Regions from separate parts of the Mucilaginibacter sp. P1_A3 genome, predicted to be linked through region 3. Evidence: riboswitches for the same ligand, from Rfam matches in the RefSeq annotation. Region 3 holds a riboswitch; each other region holds the start of a gene.

What was found. A riboswitch is a leader RNA that binds a small molecule or an ion and turns the genes downstream of it on or off. The one in region 3 is predicted to bind S-adenosylmethionine.
Region 1: linked by a shared signal. The riboswitch ahead of AC1D0K_RS23545 (TlpA family protein disulfide reductase) and the one ahead of AC1D0K_RS01575 (peroxiredoxin family protein) in region 3 are both predicted to bind S-adenosylmethionine.
Region 2: linked by a shared signal. The riboswitch ahead of AC1D0K_RS00680 (O-acetylhomoserine aminocarboxypropyltransferase/cysteine synthase family protein) and the one ahead of AC1D0K_RS01575 (peroxiredoxin family protein) in region 3 are both predicted to bind S-adenosylmethionine.

What each region holds. Positions count from the first base shown of each region.
Region 1 is NZ_JBFTZJ010000011.1:192,711-196,984, forward strand. Features, by position in the region: gene AC1D0K_RS23540 (SusC/RagA family TonB-linked outer membrane protein) at 1-854, opposite strand, end outside; gene AC1D0K_RS23545 (TlpA family protein disulfide reductase) at 1,234-1,803, opposite strand; SAM riboswitch class I at 1,922-2,033, opposite strand; tRNA gene AC1D0K_RS23550 (tRNA-Gly) at 2,336-2,411, shown strand; gene AC1D0K_RS23555 (STING domain-containing protein) at 2,620-3,288, shown strand; gene AC1D0K_RS23560 (AsmA family protein) at 3,357-4,274, opposite strand, start outside.
Region 2 is NZ_JBFTZJ010000001.1:144,539-148,812, reverse strand. Features, by position in the region: gene AC1D0K_RS00685 (homoserine O-acetyltransferase family protein) at 1-273, opposite strand, end outside; gene AC1D0K_RS00680 (O-acetylhomoserine aminocarboxypropyltransferase/cysteine synthase family protein) at 361-1,686, opposite strand; SAM riboswitch class I at 1,936-2,046, opposite strand; gene AC1D0K_RS00675 (trans-sulfuration enzyme family protein) at 2,678-3,796, opposite strand; gene AC1D0K_RS00670 (hypothetical protein) at 3,896-4,274, shown strand, end outside.
Region 3 is NZ_JBFTZJ010000001.1:368,322-372,595, forward strand. Features, by position in the region: gene AC1D0K_RS01570 (peroxiredoxin family protein) at 1-492, opposite strand, end outside; gene AC1D0K_RS01575 (peroxiredoxin family protein) at 519-1,838, opposite strand; SAM riboswitch class I at 2,058-2,170, opposite strand; gene AC1D0K_RS01580 (protein-disulfide reductase DsbD domain-containing protein) at 2,585-3,031, opposite strand; SAM riboswitch class I at 3,259-3,374, opposite strand; gene AC1D0K_RS01585 (family 2A encapsulin nanocompartment shell protein) at 3,756-4,274, shown strand, end outside.

The DNA.
Region 1 (4,274 bases), on a different contig from region 3:
CTAAATTTACCGTTTGAGCCCTGGCCATACTGATTTTGATAATTTGGCAAAAGCTGTACGTTTGAGAAGCTGGTATTTGAATTAATATTGATACCCAAGCCTTTTGCGCCTTTACCTGTTTTAGTTTTAATGAGGATAACACCGGCCGCTGCACGGTAACCATAAAGGGCCGCCGCATTGGGGCCTTTAAGTACACTTACAGATTCAATATCCTCGGAGTTAAGATCGGCGATGGCATTGGCAAAATCCCTTGATCCGTTTGTACCCAAAAACTGGGAGTTATCAACTATAACACCATCCACCACAAACAGCGGCTGGTTGTTACCCGCGATAGAGGTTTCGCCACGGATGATGATACGGGACGAACCCATATCACCCTGGCTGTTGGTTACCTGCACCCCGGCAATTTTACCGGCCAGCGCATTCACCAGGTTGGTTTCTTTAGCCTCGGAGATATCCTTCGACTTTAACCCCTGAACAGCATAGCCCAATGATTTTTTATCTTTAGATATATTGAGGGCCGTGATTACCACTTCGTTAAGGGAATTGGCAGCCTCCTGTAATATGATCTGCAAATTATTTTCAGCTTGCTTAACGGTGATCTCCTGCGCTGCGAAACCTATATAAGTAACCTTTAATATATCGTTAACGTTGGCGCTGAGGGAGAATTTGCCATCTGCACTGGTTTGAGCACCATTGGAAGTTCCTTTTACAGAGATATTAACACCGGGCAATGGCAGGCCATCGGATTTTGCGGTTACCACCCCGCTTATTTTAACAGATTGCGCCGCAACTGTTTGGATGAGAAAAAATGGCAACAGGATTGCCAGTAACAGTTTGTAATTTTTAAGCATGATAAATAGATTGTGAATAGTTTTTGAATATCAATACAGCTGAATGAAAGCATTGGCTAACAGCTTTTTTGGCATGAAATACCCGCTGATATGCTTTATAGTACCTGTAAAGAATTAATTTTTGCTTTGTGGTTATTTAAAAGATAACAAGCTGCAGCAAGCACACTCATTAAATAACCATTGCGGTTGGGTTAGCATCAACAACGCATGCTTTGCATACAGCCATGGAAAGAATTGCAGGTAAACAGCGTAGCATCAGAAGAATAGTTGGCGTGAAAAAAGGTAGCTGTTGTTTTCATAACATTAAGATATTGACTTATAGAAAAAGCAACCGGGATAAATAATTGCAAGCAACTTACTCCGTAATTGCCCGGTATTTTTAATTAACAGATGCAGTTTTATTATTAACCAGCGCATCTACAGCTTTTAGCATCGATGCAAATTCCTGGGTATCATACAAACGGGTGAGGTAAACTATTTTACCATCCTTATCAATAATAACATTACGCGTTACGCCGCTTTTTTTGTTGGCGAACCGGCCAAAAATATCGGCTCCGGGATCAAGCGCCAGCGGATAGCTGATATTCATTTCCTGGTGAAATTTCTTTACCTTTTCAAGGGGTTCATCGCGATCTACGCCTATCAGAATCAGGCCTTTGTCTTTATAAGCCTGCCATACGTCCTTTTCAAGGTGGGGCATTTCTTCGCGGCATACACTGCACCAGCTGGCTGTAAATTGCAAAATAACAACTTTGCCGCGCAGCTCTTTTAAGGAGGTTTTGGTGCCATCGGCAAGTTGCAGTTCAAAATCTGCAGGTGCCTGGTCGCCAACTTTTACAATATAGCCACGATCAATAGATGCAGGATCAGTTGGTTTTGCAGTTTGCGCGCCGGCAAACATGGCGCTTATCAGAAACGAACAGGTAATGAGTAAATGTTTAATATTCATAGTTGTCAATTTTAATGCTGCTTTTAGCAGGCATAAATTTTTAAGTATTTTAATTAAACAGGATTTCAGAGAGAAAGGGAGATAATGATCAGCCATGGGCTGTGCAATAATTTTGCGAATATTATCTTCTCCACCTTTTATAGCGGACAGGAATTAGCACCTTTATAACAATGGGCTTACAGGTTGCTAAGACATCATAGGGCCTTTCCCTCAGTCTTTCTTGATAATTAAAATTAAAGAACTTATTTCGTCAGCAAATATATAATATATTCTACTAAACACATAGACTTTATATAATTTATTTGTCATTTAAATATCTTCCCAATAATTTCACCCAACGCGCCGCAAATTGAGCCAAGGTGATACTTAAATAAGAGCCTTATTATTCGCTTTCCGGCCTATAATTTAAATTAAGCAGATGGTTAGTGTATTTTTCACTTGCAGAGTATTCAATTCTTTTTATATTTGCGCTCCCGAAAACGAGATAGGCACACGGTTAACCGCAACGCAACTCGAAACAGGAAACACCAACGCGAAAGTAGCTCAGTTGGTAGAGCACGACCTTGCCAAGGTCGGGGTCGCGAGTTCGAATCTCGTCTTTCGCTCCAGAGCCCTTCCCTAAAAAAGAAGGGCTTTTCTTTTTTAAAAGGTTAATAACCAGGCATCCTGTACGCTATTATCCTTACGCTCCGCATCACTGCCGTGAATGAGGTGTTCCTCAACAAAATGCCTGTGGTAATTCAAACAAATTCCAACATTTTTTGCATACCACTTAATTAATCATTATTATTACTATTAACTAATAACCTGATAGTCATGACCTTTACTTTCAGATTTTTCCCGTTTAAGGATTTTATATTTTCCATTATACCAACTATTGGTACCTATGGCGGCTTCCTTGATGGCATTATTACGTTCCCCAATAAATGGATGGCTTTTGGGTCTGGATTTGTAGTATCTGTAATACTAGCAATAATTTTCCATGCCGAAAACAAGCGTAATTACAGAAGGTCGCTGGCCGAAATACTGGCGATGGGTTATTTTATGAATTTTACCGGCAGGCTGGCTAAACTTTTAAAAGGCAAGGCCGATATTAGTTTTTCTTTCCCGGATGCTAATCTTGTAGCTTACCCTCCAGGCAAGGTTAACGTTAAGGTAGGCATACCGGGCACCCTAAACGCTTTGGTTAAATACTGCAATATGGTAGAAGCACAAAGTGATGTAGTGTATATTCGTGAATCAACAAAAAATGACCCTTACTGGGTACGGGCAAAAAAGGAAGACGATGGCACCATAACCATTTATGAATTTCCAAGAACCCTGTTTGCCCTTTCCAGGTACCTGGAAAAAGAATTTGAGAATCAACAGAAAGCCGAAAAAAACTCGAAAAAGATCTATAAATATTTTGATGATAAACTAAAGCAATTGAAAATACAGCACAGTAATGAGTTCCCTAATGACAGGATCAAGTTTCAATACGTGTAGGTGTAAAAACGCATATTTTGCATCTCCCAGATGCAGATCCAACTGCTATATCCGCTGGGTATAATTTTCTAATTCTTCTTTTTTTCAAGCTGCTCCCTGAATTTTTTTTCCTCTTTTTCTTTCTTCTCCCTTGCTTTTTTTAAAGCCTTCTCCCGCTCCTTTTTATCCTTTTCAGTAACTGGCTTACCGGCTTCTTTTTCCTGCGATTTGCCTACCCCTACGCATGACTTGAGTCCATCGAGCAACGTAAGCCATATTGTTTTAAAGAAGGGAAAATTTGCCGGTCGGATAAAAACCAAGTTGGCCGACCTCGGTACAGGCTTTCCCTCATCGGGGTTATCCTGTTTAAGTATTACGGCATTGGCCAGCAGAGACATCAACGATTTTTTCGCGTAACCTTTTTCCTCATCGCGTTTTAGTAAATCCACCTTTAGGCTGTTGTAGAGGAATGTGACCTTACCGGCAGCATTTTTTTTGTTGCCGTGAATATTAAAGTCGAGACTATTTACCCTTCCCGATGTTATTTTTACCAGGCCCAGCGGCATAACCGCCGGGTTGGCTGCCAACATATCCATAGAGCCCAGGTGCCCTTTATAACTGTAGCTATAAGCAGCATCGCTTAAATTAAAACCAAAGGCCAGATCGAGCTTGCCTTTGCCCATAAAATAAGTACTGAGGTTAACCGTACAAACAGGATGCTGACTGAGGATAGTTTTTTTATTAGTGAGGTTGAGAAACCTGCCTGTAGTATTATCAAACTTTACCGCCCCGGCTTTCCCGGAGCTTTCTTTATACTCGCGGTAGCTAACATCTATCTTTTTAATGTCGAGCGTATCCACGTTGAGCCCCGCTTTTACCTGGCGGATAGCCCAGTTGGGGAACGTAACCAGCCTATCGGTAGTTTGAAGCCGGCCATTGGGGTTGGCAAAAACCTCGAAATCCCCCCTATCAACAGTAATTTTTGATACCAGGAGGTCCTGCGCTCT
Region 2 (4,274 bases), 220 kb from region 3:
GCTCAAAGGATTGGTTGTGCCATAGGGTGAACCCAGGATATTGGCACATACAATAAAATGCTCTTCGGGGTTAAATTTATTGCCTGTACCCACAAAGCCTTTCCACCAGTCAAAAACATCGGCATTGGCAGTTAGCGCATGGCAAATCCATATCACATTATCCTTCTCCTTATTTAATCTGCCATAAGTGTGAAAGCCAATCTCCAATTCATGTAATTGCTCGCCGGATTCAAGACCGAATGGTTGTGTGTACTTAAATATTTCTGTGTTCATTCTTCTGTTTTGTTATCGCGGGTACAGCTAATTTTAATTTAGCTGCATCCCGTAACAACTTTACTATATCACTTAAAAAAAACTATACTATACTAATTGGGCCGATGCCCTTTTTATTTTGGCAAATGCCTGTTCAAAATCTGCTTTAATATCATCAATATGCTCAATACCAACAGCTACACGTAATGAATTAGGTGTTACACCAGCTGATAATTGTTCTTCATCAGACAGCTGTTGATGTGTAGTTGCCGATGGCTGAATAATCAATGTTTTAGCATCACCGACGTTAGCTAAATGACTAACCAGCAAAAGATTGTCAATTAATTTACCGGCATCTTCCTTATCGCCATCTATCTCAAATGATAACACCGCTCCAAAACCATTTTTAAGGTATTTTTTTGCCAATTGATGGTAAGGAGATGATTCCAATCCAGGATAGTTAACTGATGCTACCTGCGGGTGCTGATCAAGCCATTTGGCAAGCTCCAATGTGTTATCTACGTGGCGTTGTACACGCAATGAAAGGGTTTCTAAACCCTGGATATTAAGCCATGAGTTAAATGGAGATTGTGATGGACCAAAATCACGTAAACCTTCTACACGGGCACGTATAATAAACTGGATGTTGCCAAAAGGACCGCCAATGCCAAATACATCGGCAAAAACCAAACCGTGGTAACCTTCAGATGGCTCTGTAAACTGCGGAAATTTGCCATTAGCCCAGTTATAAGTTCCGCCATCAATTATTACTCCGCCAATGCTGGTACCATGACCACCTATCCATTTGGTGGTTGATTCAACCACTATACTGGCGCCATGCTCCAACGGGCGAAATAAATAACCACCGGCTCCAAAAGTATTGTCGACTATTAAAGGCAGGTCATGCTTTTTTGCAAGAGCACCTATCTTATCAAAATCAGCAATGGTAAAGCCAGGGTTGCCAATAGTTTCCAGGAAGATAGCTTTGGTTTTATTATCGATAAGCGCTTCAATGCTTTCGGCAGTATCATCTTTGGCAAAACGTGCCTCGATGCCTATTCGTTTAAAGGAAACTTTAAACTGGTTATATGTACCACCATATAAAAATGGTGAGGAAACAAAGTTATCGCCAACTTGTAATATATTATTTAATGCAATGAATTGTGCTGCCTGGCCCGATGCGGTAGCCAAAGCGGCAACGCCACCTTCTAAGGCTGCTATACGTTTTTCAAATACATCGGTAGTAGGGTTCATAATGCGGGTATATATATTCCCAAACTCTTTTAATGCAAACAGGTTGGCACCATGCTCGGCATTTTTAAATACATAAGATGTGGTTTGGTAAAGCGGTACCGCGCGTGAACCCGTTGTTGGATCAACTTCCTGACCTGCGTGTAGTTGTAAGGTTTCGAATTTTAAATTGCTGGTAGACATAGGATTTTTTTTTAGATTATAATTAATTCTTTGATGTTTAAATGGACTTTGGAAAGCTGATAAGGAAATGGATATCAGTTTAACAACACGCGCGTTTTTCGGGATTTGAAAAAGAGGAACGTGCTAAAGCATCAACAGCAGCAACACATACACATACAGCTAATATTTGAGCTAATACGTTGTATATTACCGTTTTGGGTATTAAAAATGTTGCCTGTAGTAATTTTAACTAAATTTTTCATGGTTATAAATTTATATTCCCCGGTGTTATTTGCCGGGACAGGAATTGGCACCTTCTTCAAAATTGAAGGGTTGCCAGCGGGTCATTGAGCCTGATCTCTCGCCGCTTCTTTATAAATCAATACCCGAACTATGCGGAGGATTGATCGATTATGGTATTGCTACCAAATAATGTTCCAAAGATAAGCGGATATTTATTTAAATACCAAATTAAATTTTATTTAGATAAAAGATGGGTGGACAAAGGAGCATAAGTGTTAGGAAGAAATAAAAAAGCGTGGGTATCTGCGATCTCTTCTCTCGGCAAGTAGGAGAGAAAGGTTAAATCAGGTTAGCTAACAAAGCTTGGCAAAGGGCACAAATCAATCAAGGTTACCTGCACCGTTAGGTGCTACCTGTTTGTAGAAAAAACGCGCCCTTAACCTTTGCCTCGTTAGAGGCTACCTGTCCGCTAACAAAGTCAAATACCTTGCTAATTTGCAGGTAACGCCTACGGCGCAATTTTGTTTTTTGTTGATTATTGCTACAAACAGGTAGCGCCTAACGGCGCATGCAATTGTGTAAACATAGGTTTAGCGGGAGGGCCCGCGTAAGTTCTACATTAGTTAATACACCGGAATAGTTGTTTGTGAGGACACAAACAACGGAGTAAAGTAGATATTTTTTTAATTACCAATTAGTTAAAGACTGTTGGACAAATAAGCAAAGATACTTTGTTGATTTAATCCTTGCTCCTTGATCTTTTCATCCTTTATCCATTTAAAGCCTGCTCCAAATCTTCTATCAAATCATCAATATGCTCTAATCCAACCGATACCCGCAGTAAATTGCGCGGTGTTTTTGTATCCGGCCCCTCAACAGTAGCACGATGCTCTATCAGGCTTTCCACGCCGCCAAGGCTGGTTGCTTTGGTGAATATTTTTAGCTTGTTGATGATGTTATGGGTATCATTTTCGTCGCCCTTAACTATAAAGGATAACATTCCTCCAAAGGCCAACATTTGGTCTTTAGCAATTTCATGCTGCGGATGTGATGCCAGGCCGGGATATAAAACCCTTTCTACTTTTGGGTGATATTCTAAAAACTCAGCTAATAATTGCGCATTGTACACATGCCCTTTAACCCGATATGGCAGCGTTTTAATACTGCGTACCAACCAAAAGCAGTCGGTTGGGGAGGGGATAGCACCACCCATTTCCTGTACCTGGCGAATTTTCGCCCACCAGTCGCTTTTTTCAGCGGTAATTAGCGCCCCACCCATCAGATCGCTATGGCCGCCAAAATATTTTGTGGCCGAATGCATCACTATATCAGCCCCTAATGCCAAGGGCTGCTGACATATTGGGGTGGCAAAGGTATTATCAACAACAACTTTAAGTCCTTTTGCCTTTGCAATACCCACCACCTTTTTAATATCAGTGATTTTAAGCAATGGGTTTGATGGTGTTTCTATCCATATCACACCGGTTTCGGGCTTAATGTGCTGCTGCAGGACTTCGCTGTCATTAACATCAATAAAATCGAAAGTTAAAATGCCTGCGAACAGGTTTTTAAGCTGGTTACGCAAACCGTGATACATATCGTCGGGGCAAATAATATGTGTGCCCGGTTTAAGCGATTGAAATACCGCCATACCAGCCGCATTGCCCGATGAAAACGAAGCAGCATCAACACCACCCTCCAACTGAGCAATAACATTTTCCAATAATGAACGATTAGGGTTTGATGACCGGCTATAGATATGCCCACCAGGAAAATCGCCATCTACACCACGCTCAAAAGTGGTAGACATTACAATCGGCTGTATCACAGCTCTTGATGATCCATCAATATGGTTACCTGCATGTATGGCTATAGTTTCAGTTTTCATTATCGTATTATATGTTATGAACTCAAAGTAAATAAGATTATTTGTGATTTGCTGTAGCACTCAACCTCTTTTTTACGAATAGGTATAAAAACCGCAACCATGAAAAAATCCCTTATCATTACCTTGCTTATTACCATATGTTTATCAGCCTGCAAAAAAGATGCACTTACAAACGATTATGATAAAAGTTATTCGGCCTGGTTAAGTTTTAAACGAGCTAACAACAACTCCTATTCATATACGACTATAAACGGCTCGGTGGTGTCAGGTGTTAGTGGAGAAACCAAAATCACAGTGAATAAAGGTGTTGTTATAGCAAGAGATTATACGTCTTATAAATATAGCCCCAACGCGACCGGTACAGGGAGTGTAAAAACTACCTTAAGTGAATGGCACGAAGATAAAACCAATTTAAATACGCACGGAAATGTAGCAGGACAGGTACTTACCTTAGATGATATTTACAAAAAAGCTAAGA
Region 3 (4,274 bases):
CTGGTCTTTTGAATAAACCTTCAGTTCCCATTTTCCGGTCAGGTTCGCTGTCGGAGCAATGTCTTTTCCTGGTTCAACAAAACGGTAAGTTTTTCCATATTCCGCAGTGAAAGGCAGAGAGTTACCACGGAAGCCCGGTACCAGGCTGCGGTATTCACCGCTTAACGTTCCGTCATCTTCCACTTTAGCAACCAGGGCGGCATCATAGGTATTCATTTTGATAAATACAGAGTCCCTGCCAATCTGCTTTACATGAAAGTTGTCCCGGCGGCTGCCATTAATCAGCGTAAATACCGCGTGCTCCGCGTCTTTACCCTTTAATTCAAAGTTAAAAGGAACCTTGGTTTCAGCAACGGTAAATACACCGCGCCATACACCTTGCTTAATAAATTTCACAGGCGGATTTTTATCCGCGGCTAATGCAGCTGCACCGCTAAACAATAAACCTACAGACAGGCATTTGAATGAGGTAATTAAATTGATAGTTTTCATTTGATAAATTATAGGATCAGTTAATGTTAGTTTCCTGGATGGGTTGATGGATCTGCGATAGCCGCTGTTTCCGGGGCAGGTTCAGCGATAAGTTCGTCCAACAGTTTATTAAATTTCTTTTCGTAATCTTCGTGGTATTTACCCGTTACCGTACCTGTGTAGCCTGTGTAGATCTCTCTTACATCACCTTTTCTATCAATGATAATAGTGGTTGGGAAAGCGATGAATTTATTCAATGCAGGTAGCTTCTGCGATACCAGCTTTTTATCGGCCAGGCCGCCAAAAGCTATGTCATAATTGATCTCGTATTTTTCTTTCAGCTTACCTAATGTGTATTTGGCATATTCCAGGCTGTCTTTCTGCTCAAAACCCAGTGCAATGGCTTCTACACCACGTTGATGATTTTTATTGAACCATGGAGATAGGAACACGGTTTGATCGGTACAGTTAGGGCACCAGGTGCCAATGATCTCTACGATCACTACTTTACCTTTGTATTTGTTATCACTGAGAGACACTTGTTTACCATCTATCCCCGGGAAAGAAAAATCAAGCTTTTTATAGCCTTCTTTTAAAAATGTAAGCTTGTAAGGATCAGGTAATTCCACCTCTGTTTTTTTAGCAGCATCGAACTTCAGATTTTTATAGATGCCGAAGCCTTCTTCACCGCTGATAGAGCCGTCGGCGTTGATCTTGCCTTTTATGATGAACGGACTTGGGCCGGTAAAACCACTCAGTGCAAATTCATCTCCCTGAACAGTGCCTTCCAGTTCGCGGGTATCACCAACTACGGTCATCACTACGCCAGTAAGCTTATTTCCTTTTTGTTTCAATAAGGCTATAGATGCAGGAACAGCCTCTTTACTGTAGGTTTTGATTTCCCATTTACCGGTTAAATCCGCTTTAGGGGCTACATCTTTGCCGGGTTCTACAAAGCGGTAGGTTTTACCATATTCTGCAGTAAATGGTAAAGAATTACCCCTGAAACCTGGTACCAGGCTACGATATTCGCCGCTTAGCGAACCATCGTCTTCAATTTTGGCTACCAGCGCAGCATCATAGGTGTTCATTTTAATATAAACTGAATCGGTACCTACAGATTTTACGTGGAAATTATCCCTCCGTGAACCATTAATAAGCGTAAACACAGCGTGCTCGGCATCCTTGCCTTTCAGCTCGAAATTAAAAGGTACTTTTGATTCGCTTACGGTGAATTCACCGCGCCATTTACCTTCTTTTATAAACTTAGGCTTTGGGGTTTCATGGGCCGATAATACCGTAACCCCACTAAGCACTAAAGCGGCCGATAGCAGCCTTGTTTTGGTTAAGTAGTTTGTAGTGTTCATTTTGTATAAGTTTTAATTGTTATTGATTGATGCGATGCCTGAAAATTTGGACATAAGTATTCCATTGGGCTTGATAAGCCTTTGAAAAAACGCTATAAATTTTAAAGGTGCCTGGTTTTTAAAACCAGAAAACATACTGAACCATACAACAACATCGTTTGATGGCTGCGGGTTGTGGTTGTGGGTAATGAATGTTAAATGTGTTCATGACTTTTAGTTAATTTATATTCCGGTGCATAATTACTACCGAAAAAAGTTCAGCACTTATTTCAGGTTTCTGAAAAGTTGCTATAAGATCATCGAGACTTCCTCTCCCTTATTCTTTATAAATCAACTAATTAATGGTGGGGTTAATTAGAATGGTGTAAAGATAGCAATAAATATGATAAATACAATAAAATCTATAGACTTAATAGAATATTTTTTAATTCTTTATGTTTTTAGTAATTATTTATCTTGTAAAACGATATACATCCTGGACTGCACAGCACACGCCTGATTTACCACCATAGCAAAGCAACGCACTTAGTACAGCCAGGATGTATATCTTGATTAAGATTTAAAAACCGGAAACGTAACTACGTTTTTAACAATGGCAATAACAACAGAAAAGGGTGCCACCATTCTGTTTGCGGGCTTTGGTGAATAGATTTGATCTTAGTTTCATGGTATTAGTTTGTAATTCTGCAGATCAATTGGTGGCTATTGAACTGCTTACTAATTAAGTATTTTGATTATATACGATACTATTTTACGGGTATATTAAACTCCACATCATCTGGCGGTAAACATTGCTTGTCGTTACATGCCATAAAATTTACCGTGCCGCTAACCGATGCCTGGCCCGATTTAAGTTTTACTTTTTGCTGAAATATAACTGCCTGTTCAAAATACTGCACGTTCATGCTAAACGACTTTTCATACTTGCTTACTGGCTTGGGCTCGGTTGTATTACCCACTAAAATGTAGTTGTCGTTTTTTTCAAACTTTAGCGAGGTCTTTATAGGTCCGCCATCGGCAAGATGCTGCGAATAAATGTGCCAGCCTTTATCAATGGTAGCTTTTATAAATACTACAGCTTGTTCATTATCAAGCTTTTTGGCAGCATATGACCATTTTACAGGTGTAAGGATCTGTGAAAAAGCAGTGGTGCTGATAACAATTGTTAAAGCGGTAAGTATTACTTTATTCATTTGGTAAATTCTATTTGTAATAATGTGATGTGTAGTAGTTAGCCTGCAAAGGAGGCTGTTGCTTTAAAGGAACATTAAATTAACAACACATTGTTACATCATTACGAAGCGATCTGTAAATATTGGCAGGTAATTGGGGAAAAGTGTTCATGTATTTAGTTGTTTATTTGTGTTCTTTACACTTATCTAAAAGAGAGCCGGAGAGAATACGTGTAGAATTCTATACCAACTTATCTTCCTCCCAACGGGAGCAGGAATTAGCACCTTTTACTAAATCTGAGATTCATGGTACAGGTTGCCAAGACGTCATGGGGCCTTTCCCTCTGTCTTTTCTGGATAAGTATAAAAGAACGTGATGTTGCAAATATATATTAAAAACTATAATTCCTATAGACTTTATATAATTTATTTCATTTTGTTAGTTTTTCAATAAATTGCGGGTGTTCAAGCATTCATTTTTAGGCAATAATACCGGATACAAAATCCAGAACATTTAAACATCCCCAATTTAAGTATCATTAAATCAACGCTGTATCCCCTATCTCTTCAACCTTAAAATAGCTGAACTTTAATATCAGCACTCCACTAAAAATTATTTTTTGTAATAAAATCAAATAGTATATAAAATCTATAGAATTTATATACTATAATTGTATGTCATGTAATTCTGTATTTACGGCACATTAAAATTCATTATTTAAAGCACATTCCTATTATCTAAAAAATGGCAGAGCAAAAAGCAAAACAAACAGCCCTTGGTGATGTAGCCGCCAGGCAGTTAGCGGTAGCAACCCGTACCGTTCCACAATTATCAACCATTACGCCACGGTGGTTAACCCATTTACTCAATTGGATCCCGGTTGAATCGGGCGTTTATCGGTTAAACAAGGTGGTACACGCAAACAATGTAGAAGTGGATTGCTCTTCGCGCGATGAACGTGAACTGCCATCAACCTTTGTTGATTATGAAGAAAACCCAAGGGAGTATAACCTGAGTGCTGTAAATACAGTACTGGATGTACACACCCGTGTATCTGACCTGTATAGTAAGCCTTATAACCAGATCAGCGAGCAATTGCGCCTTACTATCGAGATAGTTAAAGAAAGGCAGGAAAGCGAACTTATCAATAACCCCGAATACGGGCTACTGAACAGTATTTCGCCATCACAAAAAATTAAAACCAGGCTGGGCCCTCCCACCCCCGACGATCTGGACGAACTGATAACCAAAGTGTGGAAAGAG